DNA from 4 places in the Alteromonas naphthalenivorans genome. Region 2 is predicted to be linked to each of the others. Evidence: predicted binding sites of a transcription regulator. Region 2 holds the regulator's gene; each other region holds the start of a gene.

Region 1 (4,396 bases), 660 kb from region 2:
GAATACGGTTTTCATGGTGCCATGGCATCATTGCCAAATTTGTCTGCATTTAAAAGCGAGAATGATTACCAAGCATATATATCTCGTTTGCATGCACTAAAACCCTACTTTGAACAGCAAATTGCCTATATGCGTCAAGGCCTAGAAGAAGGTTATACCCAACCTAAGGTGGTCCTTGAAGGTTTCGAAAATGCGGTAGCCGCCTATATTCTGGACGACCCAAAGAAGAGTGGGTTCTACAGCCCATTTACACGATTTCCCAAACATATAGATGCCTCGCAACAAGCAGCTTTAGCTCAACAGGGCCAAAAAGCCATCACCATCAGCGTTTTTCCTGCTTACCAAGCATTTTATGACTTTATGGTTGATGAGTATATTCCTGGCGCCCGAGCCGCCATTGCTGCTAACGAGTGGCCTGATGGCAAAGCTTATTACGCCAATCGCGCTAAGCATTATACTACAACAGATATGAGCCCTGAAGACATTCACACCCTTGGCTTAAAAGAAGTGAAGCGCATTCGCACAGAAATGCAAAGCGTAGTAGATAGCCTTAATTTCGATGGCAGTATTGATGAATTCATTACCTTTTTACGTGAAGATCCGCAATTTTATGCCACCAGCGCAGAAGAGCTGCTTAAAGAGGCCTCTTTTATAGCGAAAAAGATGGACGCAAAATTACCCTCACTCTTTGAATACTTGCCTCGCACACCTTATGGTGTAGCGCCGGTTCCCGATAATATCGCCCCTAAGTACACCACGGGTCGTTATATTCATCCTAGCCGTGACGATCAACCTGGTTACTATTGGGTAAATACTTATGCGCTAGATAAGCGCCCGCTTTATGCCCTTCCAGCACTAACATTGCACGAAGCAGTACCTGGGCATCATTTACAAATATCTTTAGCGGCGGAATTAGAAAATTTACCCATGGTTCGTCGTAACACTTATATTTCGGCCTTTGGTGAAGGTTGGGGTTTGTATTCTGAATTTTTAGGAATTGAAGCAGGCATTTATGAAGACCCCTATGATAATTTCGGCCGCCTAAGCTATGAAATGTGGCGTGCGTGTCGTCTTGTAGTAGATACCGGCATGCACACCATGGGATGGAGCCGAGATAGAGCGGTTGATTTCATGATGTCCAATACGGCTTTATCAGAGCATAATGTGAATACTGAAATTGACCGATACATATCATGGCCAGCCCAAGCCTTATCTTATAAAATCGGTGAAATTAAAATAAAGGCGCTGCGTGAAAAGGCTGAGGTTGCACTTGGGCAGCATTTCGATGTGCGCAAATTTCACCGAGCAGTTTTAGAAAATGGATCTATACCCCTCTTTATTTTAGAGCAAAAAATTAATCAATTCATAGAAGAACAAAAGGCGGCGATGTAATGATATTTGCATTTGGGATCATAGGGCTACTTGTCCTGTTTTTGATTTATCTGGCACTTCGTGTACAAACGCTGCAACGAGAGCTTACGCTTACACGTTCATCAGCAAAACAAAGTGGTAATAAAGTTAATCATGCTTATAAAAACTTAGTGCTAGTGACAGATGCCTTAGAAAAAACGTATGCCGCTCGCATTGAAAGTGCTTACAAAAGCCGCTTGATAAGTCAACAACAACATACGGCTCTTATGCCGCTTATGCTTAACTTCTCAAGTATTGTAATGGCCTGCTGTGAAAAAGGCGCTACGCTAGAAGAAGCATTAGATTCTGCATTAAGCAGCACCGATGTATCGCAAAGTGATGTACGAGACGTGATTAAAGAAATGCCAGGCCCCATTCGGATGGCATGGTCTAAAAACAGCGCTGATGGCTTTATAGCGGCCTGCCAATTAATTACTAGCTCGGTTGGCGGAAACACTAAAAAAAGCCCTACCAGTAACGATGCCAGCACAGCGTAAAAATTTAAGTAATTTTTTCAGATAGTTAGATGTCTTCTCAGCGTTAACTATTCGCCTCATCTTGAAAAGACAAACCTCTACACTATAATGCTGTACATATATACAGTATTATAGTGTTATGAATATTCCTATATCACCCATTAATGAAACTCGTTCAAAAGCGGCGCTTTTTGATAAGCACCCTCATATATGGCGAGCTCGAGAGAAGCCTATAAGCGAAAACAAGTTTTTGCTGGGTACTCGTGTTTTAGATGAGGCTCTGCACGGTGGTATCGCAACTTCCGGAGTAGTCAGAATTGCGTCATTAACCGGTATTGGGGAAATCACGCTTTTTAAACAAGTTTTAACTACACATCGGGCGCACAAACTGCGTGTGTTTATAAAACCACCCGCTCAGCTCCAAGCACCTTGGTTAAGCGGCTTAGGCGTAGACTTAGAACAAGTCATTGTCGTGCTTCCAAAAACAGATCAAGAAGCCTTGTGGGCAGCAGAGCAATGCTTAAAAAGTGCAGCTTGTCATTGCGTATTGCTTTGGAATAACACTATGAATGCAAAAGCAGCTCGGCGCTTACAAGTGGCTGCATCGCATAACGATACCCTATGCTTACTTTTTACTTCCCCTCATCAACAAGGGGCTTCTTTTCCAATTGCTCTTGATTTAAGTCTGCATATACGTGATGCGCAATTGGTTGTTAATATCATTAAGCAGCGTCATGGATGGCCCGTATCGAATATTGTGATCCCCCATTCTTGGACCCCTAACAACCACGCCATTCAATCGGCTATGCAGAATAATAAGAAAACCGAGCCAACATTACACTCGGTGATTTAATCATGCTATGGGCTTATTTTTACTGCTATCAGTTAACCCTTGATGCCTATAAAAAAGATGGCGGCGCCACCGACTGTGAAATTCCTGTTGTGGTTTATCAGGAACAAGGCAACCAAGTAGTACAAGCTAATTCGCAGGCTATTAAAGAAGGAATTGAATGTGGTCAAGGGCTTGCACAAGCTGCTGCGCTTTGTCCACACGTGCACATTCTTGGATTTAACCGTGACACCGAAAAGGAGACGCTTCTATTTCTTGCACATCGGTTATACCCACTGGCATCAGATATTGTAATTGATGCTCATAACGCCATCGCCATTCGACTTGATAATTTACTGCAGTATTACGGTGGCCTTAACGCTTTATGGCATGTACTTATAAACGAACTACATTCTGCGGGTATTCACTATTACTTCGCCACAGCATGGGGGGTGGAGGCAGCTCGCCTTCTCGCTCACAATAAAACAAACCGCTATACCGATAATAAAGAAAGCATAATATTACTATTGTCACGGTGTAGGCTAGAGCAGACCTCGCTTGATTCAAAAACCATCGCCACACTTGCTAAAGTAGGTGTTAGGCAGGTAGGCCAACTGCTTAAACTTCCTGTTCATGAACTTGGACAGCGCTTCTCAAACGATACTATTCGTTATTTAACCGCCCTGAGGGGGGAAACCTTTCCCAAATACGTTTTATTCAGGCCATCGATAAGCTTCAAGCAGTTAAAAAATTTATCGTTTGAAGTGGAAAACACTCAACACTTATTGCCGAGCATTAAAGCGCTACTAATTTCGTTAGAACACTACTTACGCGCACGCAATTTACTCACGTCATCTATACTTTTTCAGGTGCATTTTAGAGAAGCAGAGCCTTTATCTATAGCGGTTAATGGTGCTATGCCTTTTGCCACGCAGAAAGACTGGTTAGCGCTGGTTGAGCTTAAAGTTGAGTCCCTTCTACTGCCCGAGCCCGCTATCGCTATATCCCTAACCTGCCAGCAATTTGAGCCCATTGAAAACGATGGGAATAATTTTTTTTCCCATCGATTTACCTCAGTGGCACAAAAGCAACTTGTTGGAAGGTTAAAAGCCAAATTAGGCGACAACAGCACGCTTCACCCTAAAGCTGGAAACAGTCATACCTTTGAAGGCATGACAGTCAATCAAGTAGAGGAAATTACACCTGCTTATACCGCTGATATCATTCCGACATTTTTGTTTGAGCGCCCCATGCCCCTAAATCTACCAACACGTATTTGCTTTGGCCCTATACGACTTCAAACGCAATGGTGGAGTAGCGCTGCTAGCCAGAAAGATTATTTTATAGCAGAAACTAATCACGGTGTACGCTTGCTCGTCTTTAAAGATGTAAATGCCTGTTGGTGGACACAAGGCGTATACAGCTAATGTATAGCGAACTTTTCTGTCAGAGCCACTATAGCTTTTTAACAGGGGCATCTTCGCCTGCACAGTTAGTGACTACCGCCTCTTTTCTAGGATACGAAGCGTTAGCGATTACCGATGAATGTTCTGTGGCGGGAGTGGTGCGAGCTTATGCTGAAATTAAACAGCAAAAACTCCCTATTAAGCTCATTGTCGGCAGCTATTTTCGCTTCGATGATGCATTGTCTTTTGTATTACTTTGCCCCAATAAAGCGGCA
Region 2 (4,396 bases):
TTGCAAGCCCCGTAAAGGCTGGCATTACCGCACCAAATACCATGATAAGGCCGTGCACAGTCGTCATTTGATTAAAGAAGTTTGGCACAACAATTTGTAATCCAGGCTGAAATAGCTCAGCACGGATCACCATGGCCATGGCACCACCAATCAAAAACATGATAAAGGCGAACCATAAATACAAGGTGCCTATATCTTTGTGGTTAGTGGTAAACAGCCATCGGGTTATTCCTTTTGGAATATGACTATGATAGTCATGATCTTCGTGATGCGCCGAGGTATCCGGCGCAATGACATCAGTTGCTTTACTCATTACGCACTCCTAGTTCCCATTAACGACGGCGTTAACATCTTTAGCCTGCACCATATCACCCGTGTTATTGCCCCACGCATTTCGTTCGTAGGTCACCACAGCCGCAATGTCTTTCAGGCTTAGCATTTTTCCGAACGCCTGCATGGCTGTGCCGGTTTTACCGTTTAACACAATATCGATATGTGCAGTTTGGTCTTCAAGCACCATCTCACTGCCTTTAAGCGCAGGGAAAACGCCGGGTAGCCCCTCGCCGTTAGGCATATGGCAAGCCGCACAAGTAGCGTTGTAAACCCGCTTGCCTTCATCCATAAGTTCATCCATCGACATATTCATCGACAGTAAACGCTGCTCTTCTTCTTTCGCTTGGCGAGCGGCTTCTTCTTGTTCATTCATCCAAGCATCAAATTCGGCAGGCTCTTTAGCAATGACCACAACCGGCATAAAGCCATGATCTTTTCCGCAAAGCTCGGCACACTGTCCACGATAAATACCAGGCTCGTTCACCTTTGCCCAAGACTCATTAATAAACCCTGGATTAGCATCTTTTTTCACTGCAAAGTCCGGTACCCACCACGAGTGAATAACGTCATCAGAGGTAATAAGAAAGCGCACTTTTTGCCCTGTGGGGATTACCAACGGGCGGTCGACTTCCAACAGATAGTTCGCGCCTTTTTCGAATTTATTTTCAATTTGCTCTCGCTGCGTCGCCATTAACGAATAGAACTCAACGTCTCTGTCCATATACCGGTAATGCCACTTCCACTGGGAACCAGTAACGACAACGGTAAGATCGGGTTCGCTGGTATCTTCCATCGCTATAAGGGTTTTAGCGGCAGGAATAGCCATAAGAATAAGAATGATGAAAGGCACTACTGTCCATGCAATTTCCACTTTTACATTTTCATGGAAGTGAGCGGGCTTAGCGCCTCTGGATTTACGGTGCAAGTACATTGAGGCAAACATAACCCCGAAAACCGCAACAGCGATTGCGATACAGATAAAGAACATCAACATATGCAGGTCGTATACTTGACCACTTATGTCTGTTGCGCCTCGCCGCAAATTAATGGAAGAGCCTTCGCCCGTTGCTGCATCAGCAAACAGTAGTGGCGAAGTAAGCAAAAGTGGAAGCCCGTAAAGCCACTTTGTCGCTTGTGTCGCCGCTTGTGTCGTTACTCGTTTCACTCAACACCTCCGTTATAACAGAAGCATTAACGCAATAGATGCGCTGCGCTTCTGGCAACTGATACCCGAAATCCAACTCTTAACTTAACTGCCCAGCATTAGTTGTAAAACAAAGTTACAGCTATTGTTATTATTTTGTTAAAAACAGTATAAGAATTGCTCAATAAAACGCACAAGTCTAGTCTTTTCTAAGAAAAAACAATTGCAGCGTTTAATTTTTAATCAACGTGGTATGACAGAGAAGTGAATGACGTCACAGCGTATGGACGTTACACCGGTATTTAGCGAGCCTGTTTGAAACGCTCATTTTGAACGAGATGGGCAAATAGAAGCAGCCAATAAGTTGCTTATTATCAAAAGCTAGTTACGCACTTATGATTGCTTTTCAAACAAAACAGATAACTAAAATAGCGCGAGTTAGCACTAAAAAAGGTGACATAAATAGGATAAAATATGTGGGAGCGGTATTTGGTGGCTTTTGAGGAATTTCTTAGGCTTAACTACGATTATTGTGTAAGCAAGGTATGGTAAACATACAAAAAAGCGGCCTATAAGCCGCTTTCTTTACTAAATAGCTAAAAGGTTACATCCAATCAGCATTTCGAATAACACCAACGGCAATTCCTTCAATGGAAAAAGGCTCTGACGCTAAGTCGACTTTAATCGGTGAAAATTCATCATTTTCAGCGTGAAGTAATACTTCGCGACCACGCTTTTCAAGGCGTTTAACAGTAACGTCTTCATCGACACGTGCTACTACCACCTGCCCATTATGGACGTCCGTCGTGCGGTGCACGGCTAACAAGTCACCATCCAGTATACCAATGTCTTTCATACTCATACCGCTTACACGAAGTAAGAAGTCGGCGTGAGGCTGAAACAGGGCAGGGTCGACCTTATAATGAGACTCTATATGCTCTTGCGCTAGAATCGGCTCGCCCGCAGCCACGCGACCAATAAGAGGTAGACCTTCTTCTTCAGGGGTTTCATCTTCAAGAGGAATATTCAACTTAATACCACGAGAAGTGCCTGGAAGTATTTCGATGACGCCTTTACGGGCCAACGCTTTTAAATGTTCTTCAGCGGCATTCGCAGAACGAAAACCTAAATGACGGGCAATTTCTGCACGGGTAGGCGGCATGCCAGTTTCGAGCATCGTTGTTTTTATAAGCTCGAGAACTTCTGTTTGTCTTGCTGTGAGTGGGCGCATAAAAGACCTGTCTGTCTATACAGTTCCTGTAAGTATATACACCTAAAAGGAAATGACAAGCACAAAGCTCTGCAAAGCAATTTTTTTTCATCGGCCTAACCACAACGAAAAAGCGGCCATCAAAGCCGCTTTATTTATCACTACCATTCAGCGTGACTAAAACTTATATTGCAAACTCACACGCGCATTAAGCGGCTCGCCGGTAGCAATATTGTTGTCGTTGTGTGCTGACGGGAAATAGTCTTCATCGAATACGTTTTCCACGTTTAGCTGAATTTTAACGTCTTCGCTGTAATCGTAATACACTGCAGCGTCTACGCGAACAAAGTCAGGTAGTTCAACGGTATTATTTAAAGAGGCATACTGCTCAGATTGATAAATCACGCCTAATGCAACACGCCACTTATCGTTAACTTCATACTGGTTCCATAACGTCAGCATGTGTTCTGGTAGCTGTGCTAAGTCGCGATTTGCCAGTGCGCCGTCTACAATGCGGCCCATTTCTTCGCCATCAAGGTTGCTATACCCAGCATTTATTACCCAACGCTCTGAAAGCTTGCCCACCACCTGCACTTCAAAACCTTTGGTTTCGGTGCCAGTTAAAATAGACGCTTCTGGGTTGTTAGGATCCTGCGCTGTGCCGTTTTCACGTTCAACTTCAAATGCCGCCGCGGTTACGCTAAGTGAGTCAGAGAAATTCCATTTAACGCCAATTTCTTTGTTTTCAAATTCTTCAGCTTCCAGCGCTTGGCTTGTAAGCGACAGGGAAAGGAATTGATCACCTGAACGAGGTAAAAACGATTTGCTGTAACTGGCGTAAATCGAAACTGATTCTGCAGGCTTGTAAATTAGGCCTGCACGAGGAGACACTTGTGAATCAGAGCTCGAAAGAAAACCACTGTTACCATCGTCGGCACCGTTAGCTACTTCAATACTGTCTACCACATCGATATCAAAATTATCGTAGCGAAGACCGGCAACCACAATCCAATTCTCGTTAAGCTTAATTTCATCTTGCACGAACGCTGAGGTAAAGGTGACGTCTGACGCACGATCTCTTACTGGGTCCGTCAGCGTCATTGAAGGAATAACCAATGGGTCGCTAAACACAAAGGATACTTGGTCGTCTTGGCTGTCTGCAAAAAATGCATCACGACGAGTATTTTCTGTATCTTGGCTACCGTACTCCATTCCTGTTAGTAAGGTATGGTTGATATCACCTGTCGCAAATTGCCCGATAAGGTTCAATTGAACCAACGCATTCTCACGAGTAGTGGTATCGCGATAACCGTCTAACGTAACCGTACCTGCATCAGCGTCAAAATTAACGGGGTACAAGTTTTGATAAGCTTTGTCATAGTCAGCAAACTGAACGGTACCGTTCAAGTTCCAACTCTGCGATAGTGCATGATCAACACGAACACGGGCAATATGTGCTTCAAGGGTAGTATTGTTGAAATCTGGATCACCAAAGTAGGTGTCGTCATAGCCTTCTAGCGGCGCACCATCTAATGAAGGTATACCTCTATCGACTAAACGGTCATCGTTTACGTATTCGTAAGATGCAACCACCGTGGTGTCGTCGTTAGCCATCCATGTATAGGTGGGGTTAATGGCGTAACGTTCACCATCTTTAAAATCACGATGATTATCAATACTGTCAAACACACCATTAAAACGAAAAGCAT
Region 3 (4,396 bases), 370 kb from region 2:
CAGCCTTACGAATCACGAATAACCTGCACAAGTATAAAAATAAGGTCATATTCACGCCTCCTGAAACCGATATCGAAGTACTAGGCAACGCTGGGCAAATACAGCAAGTACTCGTCAACTTACTTACTAACGCCATCTATGCCACAGATGAAGGAAAATGCATTAAGTTTGATGTTGAATCCCTAGAAGGCGAGGCGGTCATTACGTTGCAAGACGAAGGCAAAGGTATGTCAGAGGAAGTCATTGGCAAAATGTTTACCCCCTTTTTCACCACTAAACCACCTGGTGATGGCACCGGCCTTGGTATGTCTATTTCACTGACTATTATTGAAGAACACGGCGGCCAGTTTGAAGTGACCAGTGAAATCGATAAGGGCACCACAATTAAGGTACGCCTGCCACTGGCGTAATCTTTTTATTCGTATAATCTTCATTATTACCGAATTCTTTTTCTACTTTAGTATTAATTGTTACCATGATCGTCTACCCTTTTAATGAATTACCGATGAATAGGGCTCTCCTATTTACTTTGATACCACTATAGCAATGGATTTTATTAGTGAAGAAAAATCAGTCTGTTACCCAGCGCGAATACAAATTCCCTTCTCACTACCGCCTTATCTCTTCCACTGACAAACGGGGTGTCATACAACACTGCAATGACGAATTTGTAGAGGCAAGTGGGTACAATCGAGAAGACCTGATAGGAAAAAACCACAACATTATCCGTCATCCGGATATGCCCTCAAGTGTGTTTAAAGAAATGTGGCGAACTTTAGAGTCGGGTCAAAGTTGGGCTGGACTCGTTAAAAATAGAAGAGAAAACGGCGACCACTATTGGGTGTCAGCATTCGTAACTCCCGTATACGAAAACGGGCAAGCGGTGGGTTATGAGTCAGTTAGGGTTCATGCCGCCGATGAAGAAATAACACGAGCATCCGCTATATATGCCAGGTTATCGGCAGGAAAATCGCCAATTCCCTTTGCTGCAAAGCTTGGTCAAACACTTTCACCCATGTTACCCATGATAGTGGTAAGTTTATTATTATTGGTAGCCATTGGTTTTACCGCGGGTTTGGTACCCCTGGGTGTTACTTTCATTGCGCTACTGATTATGATGGCGTGGCAATCGGCAAAAAGTCGGAGCTATTGGCGGGAATTTCTTTCGTTAAGCCCTGCTAGTTATAGTAATGAACTCGTGGCACAAACGTATTATGCCGATGTTGATTATATTGCTCAGGCTAAGTTGGCGTTAGGCTGTGAACTCGCGCGTACGCGCACGGCGTTGACCCGCATCAAAGATGCATCTGAGGGGTTGGAAGATATTGCGGTTTCAACTCACAGCCAAGCCGAGCTAACCAGCAAAACGATTATTCAGCAAAATCTTGCCACCCAGCAAATTGCCACAGCGGTAACTCAAATGAGTCAGGCTATTCAAGAAGTGGCTGAGCGAGTAGAGAGCAATGCTGTTAGTGCCAAAACTGCCGCAACTAACGTACAAATGGGTAACGACAAAGCTGAAGAAGCGATGCAGGCTATACTGTCATTAAAAGGCGCGGTGGAGTCGATTTCCGATACGGTTACCGAGCTTGCCCAATCCACCAGTGATATAGGCGAAGCCGCTAGCATCATTTCTAGCATCGCTGATCAAACAAACCTGCTAGCACTTAATGCCGCTATAGAAGCCGCCCGCGCTGGCGAGCAGGGACGCGGTTTTGCTGTTGTTGCCGATGAAGTTCGTACCTTGGCTTCTAAAACCCGGGTGTCCACCGATAAAATTCACAATATCATTCAAGAACTTGTTGATAGAACAGAACGGGCCGTAAAGGTATCTTCAGAAGGGTTGGTGTCTGCTGAACACGGTAGTGCCATTGTTGAAGAAACCCGAGGCGCGCTACAAGAAATCAATAATGCGGTAAGTGGTATTGCCTCAGCTACCGTAGAAATGTCTTCTGCTGTAGAAGAACAAAGTACCGTGGCTGAGCATATTAATCAGCAGCTGGTCGATGTTGCTGATAGTGCAGAAGAAACGCAGAAGTCTTCAGAAGCCTCGCTCAAAGTGGGTCGAGATCTTCGTGACACCGTAAATCAAGTTAACGGGTTAATTGCTCGTTTTAACACGGATAAACGCACAGGATAATCTGTGCTGTTTATTTTTTAGCGTGCTTTGAACCATTTTCTATTTACGTTCGTTCCACTTAAAAGCACGCCGAGCTTTTCTGCTATGCTTATCCGTTGGCTTTAAGCTTTACTACGTCGGCACTCTCATCTTCTAGTACACTCTGTGCTGTCGCGCCTTTAAAAATCTTGCTCACCTTGTCTTTATTTTTCGACAACATAATTGTGAGTTCTTCAACAATGCTATCGTCAATGCCTAAGCCCTTTGCTTGAATGTATTCAGCAAGGTTGTCGGCAGCGTCGAGCATCTTATCGTACTGATCTGCTTCTTTTTTATCGGTAGTTACCAATTTTTCTACCCCTTTGTGCGTGACAACATACTGTGTGGTAATGGCCATGGTAGGTCCCCTTAAATGAATAGACAATAAAACTGTACAATATTTAACTGGATAAATAAACAGTATTTAAAGTTTTTTGATATTATTTTTTTACAACTTAAGTATAGTGACCAAGTACGCTTGGATGTATTTTAAAACGTACGTTGGAAAACAGCTTTCACATCGTCATGTCTATATTCAAAAATTTACCGGTTTCGTTCACATTGGTTGCAGCCTGTAGCTAGTTAAACAGCCACGAAGAACAGTAAATTTATCACTAGGCACAAGAGTCTTTCTTGCTAGAGCGGGAAATCGAGTGCCGACAGTCGGCGTGATATGGGTGACTTAGATACAAAGAGGAAGTAATGAGTTCTTCAATTGAGCGTGATATTCGCACTATTCAATCGATAGAAGCTGTACCACATATAATGAAAATGTTATCAGATGTCACTGGTCTTCGCTTTATCTGCGTAGCCAGAGTGACAGAAGATAACTGGACAATGTGCGCAGTATATGACCAAGTGAACTTCAATTTAATTCCGGGCGATCAACTCGATATCAAAACAACGTTTTGTAGCCAAGTCAGAAAATCTACAAAAGCCATCGTCATTGAACACGCAAAGAAAGATGATGTTTATCGCCAAAGTGAAATTCCTAAGATGTATGGCTTTGAAAGTTACTTTTCATTTCCCATTTACAACCAAAACGGCGATTTTTTTGGAACATTATGCGGCTTAGATCCACGTCCTGCAGTTTTAAAAACAGATAAGATTGAAAGTCAAATTAAGTCGTTTGCTGAGTTAATATCGAGGCAAATGGAAGTTGACGATCGTTTAGCTGCGGTTGAAACCGATCTCATCAGCGAGCAAGCTGCCGCTAAATTGCGAGAGCAATATATCGCCATTTTAGGCCACGATTTAAGAACACCTTTGTCGGCACTTAAAATGGGGGTCGACTTTCTTGTTGATCACGCCAGCGATGCGACTTCCCAAAAAGTACTGGCCCGAATGGATAATAGCGCTAAACGTATGACGCGGCTCATTAGTGGCGTGATGGACTTTACGCATGGTCAAATGGGCAAAGGTATTCAATTAAACGTTAAACCAGCAAGTGATTTAAAAAGTGTACTAGTACACACCGTAAGTGAACTTTCGGGCCTGCATCCAGACCGAGAGATACTTGCGGATATCATTATAGACGGCACATTTTCATGTGACCCAGAGCGTATCAGCCAGTTGCTGTCTAACTTGCTGATTAATGCGATAGTGCATGGCGATGCAGCGCAACCTATCAAAGTCATGGCGAATATCGAAGAAGAAACACTGACATTAAGCGTATCTAACGGAGGCACTCCAATAAGTGCGGATGTCATAGATAAGCTATTTCATCCATTTTGGCGAAACGAAAAAAACAAAAAGACCGGTGGATTAGGTCTAGGATTGTTTATCGCCTCGCAAATTGCGGAAGCCCATAAGGGGAGTCTGATGGTGCATTCAGATGAAAATGAAACCGTGTTTTCATTTAAGGCAGCATTGTAAGCATGAAGGTTAAGCCTCGCGCTTAGCCTTTTTTAACGTCCATGAACCCCGCTACCCCATCATTTAGCGTATCTAGCTAAATTTCATCAAAACACGTACAAATGTAAAATTTTCCGGTGATTAATGCTTGTACAAAAGCGGGTATGTGCGTATAATCCGCGCCCTTACAGCCACCCTAACTAGGTTCCTTGTCTCTATACAGTCTGGCTGTACTGTCGAGGCTACAACCGTAAGGAGCAATAATGCGTCATTACGAAATCGTATTTATGGTTCACCCTGATCAGAGTGAACAAGTACCTGGTATGATCGAACGTTATACCACTATTCTTAAGCAAAACGATGGTCAGATTCATCGTTTAGAAG
Region 4 (4,396 bases), 1.7 Mb from region 2:
AAGCACAACTAAGGAAGGTTCATGAATAACAGCGCGGGCAATGGCTGTTTTTTGTTTCATACCAGATGAGAAGTTTTCTGCGCGTCTATCTAAAAAGCTCTGCATGTCGAGTAAGTCAGCCATTTCTTCAATACGTGCAGAAATTATCGATTTAGTAATGCCATGTAATTCGCCAAAATAAGCAATATTTTCTCGCCCAGTCAGTCTGCCATATAAACCAGTTGAGCTAGACAGAAACCCTATTTTTTTACGCGCAATTATTGGGTTGGCTAGCACGTCTTCACCATCAATTACCACGGTGCCGCTATCTGGCTTAAGTGCGGTTGAAAGCATGCGTAATGTAGTGGTTTTTCCTGCTCCATTAGGGCCAAGCAAACCAAGCACTTCTCCTTGACCACATGAAAACGATACATCCTTCACTGATTGAAAGTAGCGCCCTTTTAATCGTGGATCCTTTTTCTCTTGCTCACTTAGCTTTTTGGGGTTCTCCACCTCAAAGCGTTTAGCAAGACTAGATATATCAATCATTATCCCTTCCCTTTTTTTATTATTTAAATCGAATGCTTACAGTACTAGTCTTTGCCTTTCTATTTTTATTACAGCTTTACTGTTTTTTTATTTTAATTCAATCCAAGATATAGAATTAAAGTGTTAAGAAGTATGTTTTTTGAACACAAAAAAGCCCACCATTTGGTGGGCTTTTAAATAACACAAATGCGCTATTTTATAGTCAGTTTAGTCGCTACTGCTGATCATCTTCTGCAGCAGGTGCTTCTTCTACTTTCACTGTCTTAGGTAAAAGTAGCTCAGCGCGAATTTGTTTTTCAATCTCATCGGCAATAGCTGGGTTTTCTTTTAGGAACTTCATTACGTTCGCTTTACCCTGACCGATACGATCACCTTTGTAGCTGTACCAAGCACCGGCCTTATCAACCAATTTCTGCTTAACACCTAAGTCGATAAGCTCAGCTTCTTTACTTATACCTTCGCCGTAGCGAATCATGAATTCAGCTTGCTTAAATGGCGGTGCTACTTTGTTTTTCACTACTTTAACGCGAGTTTCGTTACCTACTACCTCATCGCCTTCTTTGACCGCACCGATACGGCGGATATCTAAACGTACTGAAGAGTAGAACTTAAGTGCGTTACCACCAGTTGTTGTTTCTGGGCTTCCGAACATTACACCAATTTTCATACGAATTTGGTTAATGAAGATACACAAGGTATTTGAACGCTTGATGTTACCTGTGAGTTTACGCAATGCTTGCGACATTAATCGCGCTTGCAAACCAACGTGTGAGTCACCCATGTCACCTTCAATTTCCGCTTTTGGCGTAAGGGCAGCAACCGAGTCAACAATAACGACATCAACACCGCCAGAACGAACCAGCATGTCACAAATTTCAAGCGCTTGTTCACCCGTATCAGGCTGAGAAACTAAAAGCTCATCGATGTTTACACCTAGCTTCGACGCGTAAATTGGATCAAGTGCGTGCTCAGCATCTACGAAGGCACAAGTTTTACCATTCTTTTGAGCCTCTGCAATTACCTGCAAGGTAAGTGTCGTTTTACCCGAGGCTTCAGGTCCGTAAATTTCTACCACACGACCACATGGCAAGCCGCCTATGCCCAAAGCAATATCAATGGTGAGTGAACCAGTAGAGATAGCCTCAATGTCCATCGCTTGGTTGTCGCCTAAACGCATAATAGCGCCTTTACCGAACTGCTTTTCAATTTGCCCAAGTGCGGCACTTAAAGCTTTAGATCTATTACTGTCCACGTCAATATCCTCTAGGATTAGCGGTTAAATTCTTTAGTTGGTGATGTCTTTGTTGAAGCTGCCTTTGCTATTTATACTAACTATCTTTACTAACAGTATTATTCATCCATACAGCTAGCATTCATTGCATCAACATTTGCTTACCGACACCTTACCAAGTGTTGCGTGCATTCTATACTGTACAAGCATACAGTTTCAACCTGAGTTTTCATTTTATTTTGCTTGTTGGGTTCTTATTAGTAGCATCTTAGATGATCGTCTGTTCAATCAGCCAACATCGCCAATAGATGGGTAATCGCAAATTCTATTGCATGCAGACGAACAGTCTCGCGGTCTCCAGCAAAAACCTGCTTAATCGTTTCTGATTTAGCACCACAGATAAACCCAAACCAAACTGTACCCACAGGCTTTTCTTCGCTGCCGCCACCTGGGCCTGCAATTCCACTTACGGTTACCACAACATTCGCGTCGCTCTTGTACTTAACGCCCGCCGCCATTTCTCCAACGGTCTGCATCGACACCGCACCATGCGCATTGAGGGTTTCTGGTTTCACACCTAGTTCACGCATTTTAGCGTCGTTTGAATACGTCACCCAACTTTGGTTAAACCAGTCTGAACTGCCAGCAATACTGGTAAAGGCGAACGCAACGCCGCCTCCGGTGCAAGACTCTGCGCTTGAAACCGTCCAGCTTTTACGGCGAAGCGCATTACCCAACGCGGTCACCATCTCTGTTGTATTGTCAGATACCATGAATGTCCTTTATTGCTATCAGCGCTATCATCAGCATCGGCCGTTGAAGCATTAATTTGAAGCATTAAGCTGTGCCGATGTACTCATTGGTGAGAGCTACCACTTAACTAATGAGTTCAGGAAATGGTTGAAAATTCCATACTCGTATCAATAATACACAGCAAATACGAAAAGCGATTATTTTAGCACTCCTGCTCTTTTAATCACTCTTCTGTTAATAATTCTTCTGTTAATATAACAAATTGAGTTATCGCAAGTAGCAGCAATAAAAAAAGCACGAGGCATTTTTTGGAATCACACACTCCTATGATGCGCCAGTATTTAACGATAAAGGCGCAGCACCCTAACATTCTTATGTTTTACCGTATGGGCGACTTTTATGAGTTGTTTTTCGACGATGCCAAGAAAGCCGCAGAACTGCTTGATATATCATTAACCGCACGGGGCAAATCCGGTGGCGATCCTATTCCTATGGCTGGCGTTCCTTACCACGCGGTTGAAAGCTATTTAGCCCGGTTGGTGAAAATGGGCGAGTCGGTAGCGATTTGCGAACAAGTTGGCGACCCAGCTACAAGCAAAGGCCCTGTAGAGCGCCAAGTCCAGCGCATTGTTACCCCAGGTACGGTTACCGATGAAGCCTTATTAGAAGAACGCCGCGATAATGTACTAGCGGCAGTTTGCGGCCACAGTATGCATTACGGCGTGGCTACATTAGATGTAACCAGTGGCCGGTTTGTAGTGGTCGAGTGCGACACTGACGATGCCTTGTTAGGTGAACTACAACGAATTAATCCTGCTGAACTACTCTATCCTGAAGGCTTTGAAAGCTTACCCTTGATTGAACAGCGTAAAGGCTTGCGTCGGCGGCCCGAGTGGGAATTCGATATCGATACCGCCACCGAACAATTAACCGCTCAGTTTCAAACGAAAGAACTGGCGGGGTTTGGGGTATCAGATTTAACCAAAGGCATTGGCGCCGCCGGTTGTGTGCTTCAATATGTGAAAGATACCCAGCGTACAGCCCTTCCCCATATTCGCCGTATTCAAAAAGAACAGCAAGACAGCCGCGTACAATTAGATGCAGCTACCCGCAGAAATCTAGAGCTTACCCACAATTTAGCCGGCGGCATTGAAAATACCCTGTTTAGCGTGATGGATACGACCACTACCGCCATGGGTAGCCGGTTACTACAACGCTATATTCACTCGCCTATTACCGATCAACACGAATTACATAACCGTCAAGATGCCATTGAAGCACTTATCGACAATGAGCCAGATGCTATTCGCGGTCATTTAAAAACGATTGGCGATATTGAACGCATAATGGCACGTTTGGCATTGCGTTCAGCAAGGCCTAGGGATTTCGCTAGACTTAAAAACGCGTTGAATACCCTACCCGACCTTCAAGAAGCGTTGGGGGCGTATAACGTTGCACAGCTAAATGAATTAAAACAGGCCGTCAGTACTTACCCAGAACTACAAGCTTTATTAAATAACGCTATTATCGATAACCCGCCTGTGGTTATTCGCGATGGCGGGGTTATTGCTGAAGGCTTTAATAGCGAATTAGATGAGCTTCGAAAATTGTCTCAAGGTGCTACTGATTATCTTGACGCCATGGAGCAACGCGAACGTGAACGCACGGGCATTTCAACCCTAAAAGTAGGCTACAACCGGGTTCACGGTTTCTTTATCGAGATTAGCCGTGCCAATAGCGACAAAGCACCCGCCGAATATATTCGCAGGCAAACGCTTAAAAATACTGAACGCTTTATCACCCCAGAACTTAAAGAGCACGAAGATAAAGTACTTACCAGTCAAGGTCGTGCTCTAGCCCTAGAAAAACAGCTTTATGAAGCAC

The links. Region 2 encodes LexA, which represses DNA repair genes until DNA is damaged. Its sites were predicted from a motif close to TACTGTATNNNNATACAGTA; they were not measured.
Region 1: the regulator LexA is predicted to act here: its motif matches at 1,996-2,015, upstream of imuA (translesion DNA synthesis-associated protein ImuA).
Region 3: the regulator LexA is predicted to act here: its motif matches at 2,562-2,581, upstream of AMBT_RS19615 (YebG family protein).
Region 4: the regulator LexA is predicted to act here: its motif matches at 1,956-1,975, upstream of recA (recombinase RecA).

Annotation. Positions count from the first base shown of each region.
Region 1 is NC_015554.1:4,206,386-4,210,781, forward strand. Features, by position in the region: gene AMBT_RS18420 (DUF885 domain-containing protein) at 1-1,392, shown strand, start outside; gene AMBT_RS18425 (hypothetical protein) at 1,392-1,907, shown strand; gene imuA (translesion DNA synthesis-associated protein ImuA) at 2,026-2,739, shown strand; gene AMBT_RS18435 (Y-family DNA polymerase) at 2,742-4,142, shown strand; gene AMBT_RS18440 (error-prone DNA polymerase) at 4,142-4,396, shown strand, end outside.
Region 2 is NC_015554.1:4,862,709-4,867,104, forward strand. Features, by position in the region: gene ctaD (cytochrome c oxidase subunit I) at 1-313, opposite strand, end outside; gene coxB (cytochrome c oxidase subunit II) at 323-1,498, opposite strand; gene lexA (transcriptional repressor LexA) at 2,082-2,708, opposite strand; gene AMBT_RS21300 (TonB-dependent receptor) at 2,865-4,396, opposite strand, start outside.
Region 3 is NC_015554.1:4,495,468-4,499,863, reverse strand. Features, by position in the region: gene AMBT_RS19625 (sensor histidine kinase) at 1-410, shown strand, start outside; gene AMBT_RS19620 (methyl-accepting chemotaxis protein) at 560-2,140, shown strand; gene AMBT_RS19615 (YebG family protein) at 2,229-2,516, opposite strand; gene AMBT_RS19610 (GAF domain-containing sensor histidine kinase) at 2,861-4,033, shown strand; gene rpsF (30S ribosomal protein S6) at 4,276-4,396, shown strand, end outside.
Region 4 is NC_015554.1:3,148,115-3,152,510, forward strand. Features, by position in the region: gene AMBT_RS13745 (ABC transporter ATP-binding protein) at 1-528, opposite strand, end outside; gene recA (recombinase RecA) at 743-1,780, opposite strand; gene AMBT_RS13755 (CinA family protein) at 2,044-2,532, opposite strand; gene mutS (DNA mismatch repair protein MutS) at 2,839-4,396, shown strand, end outside.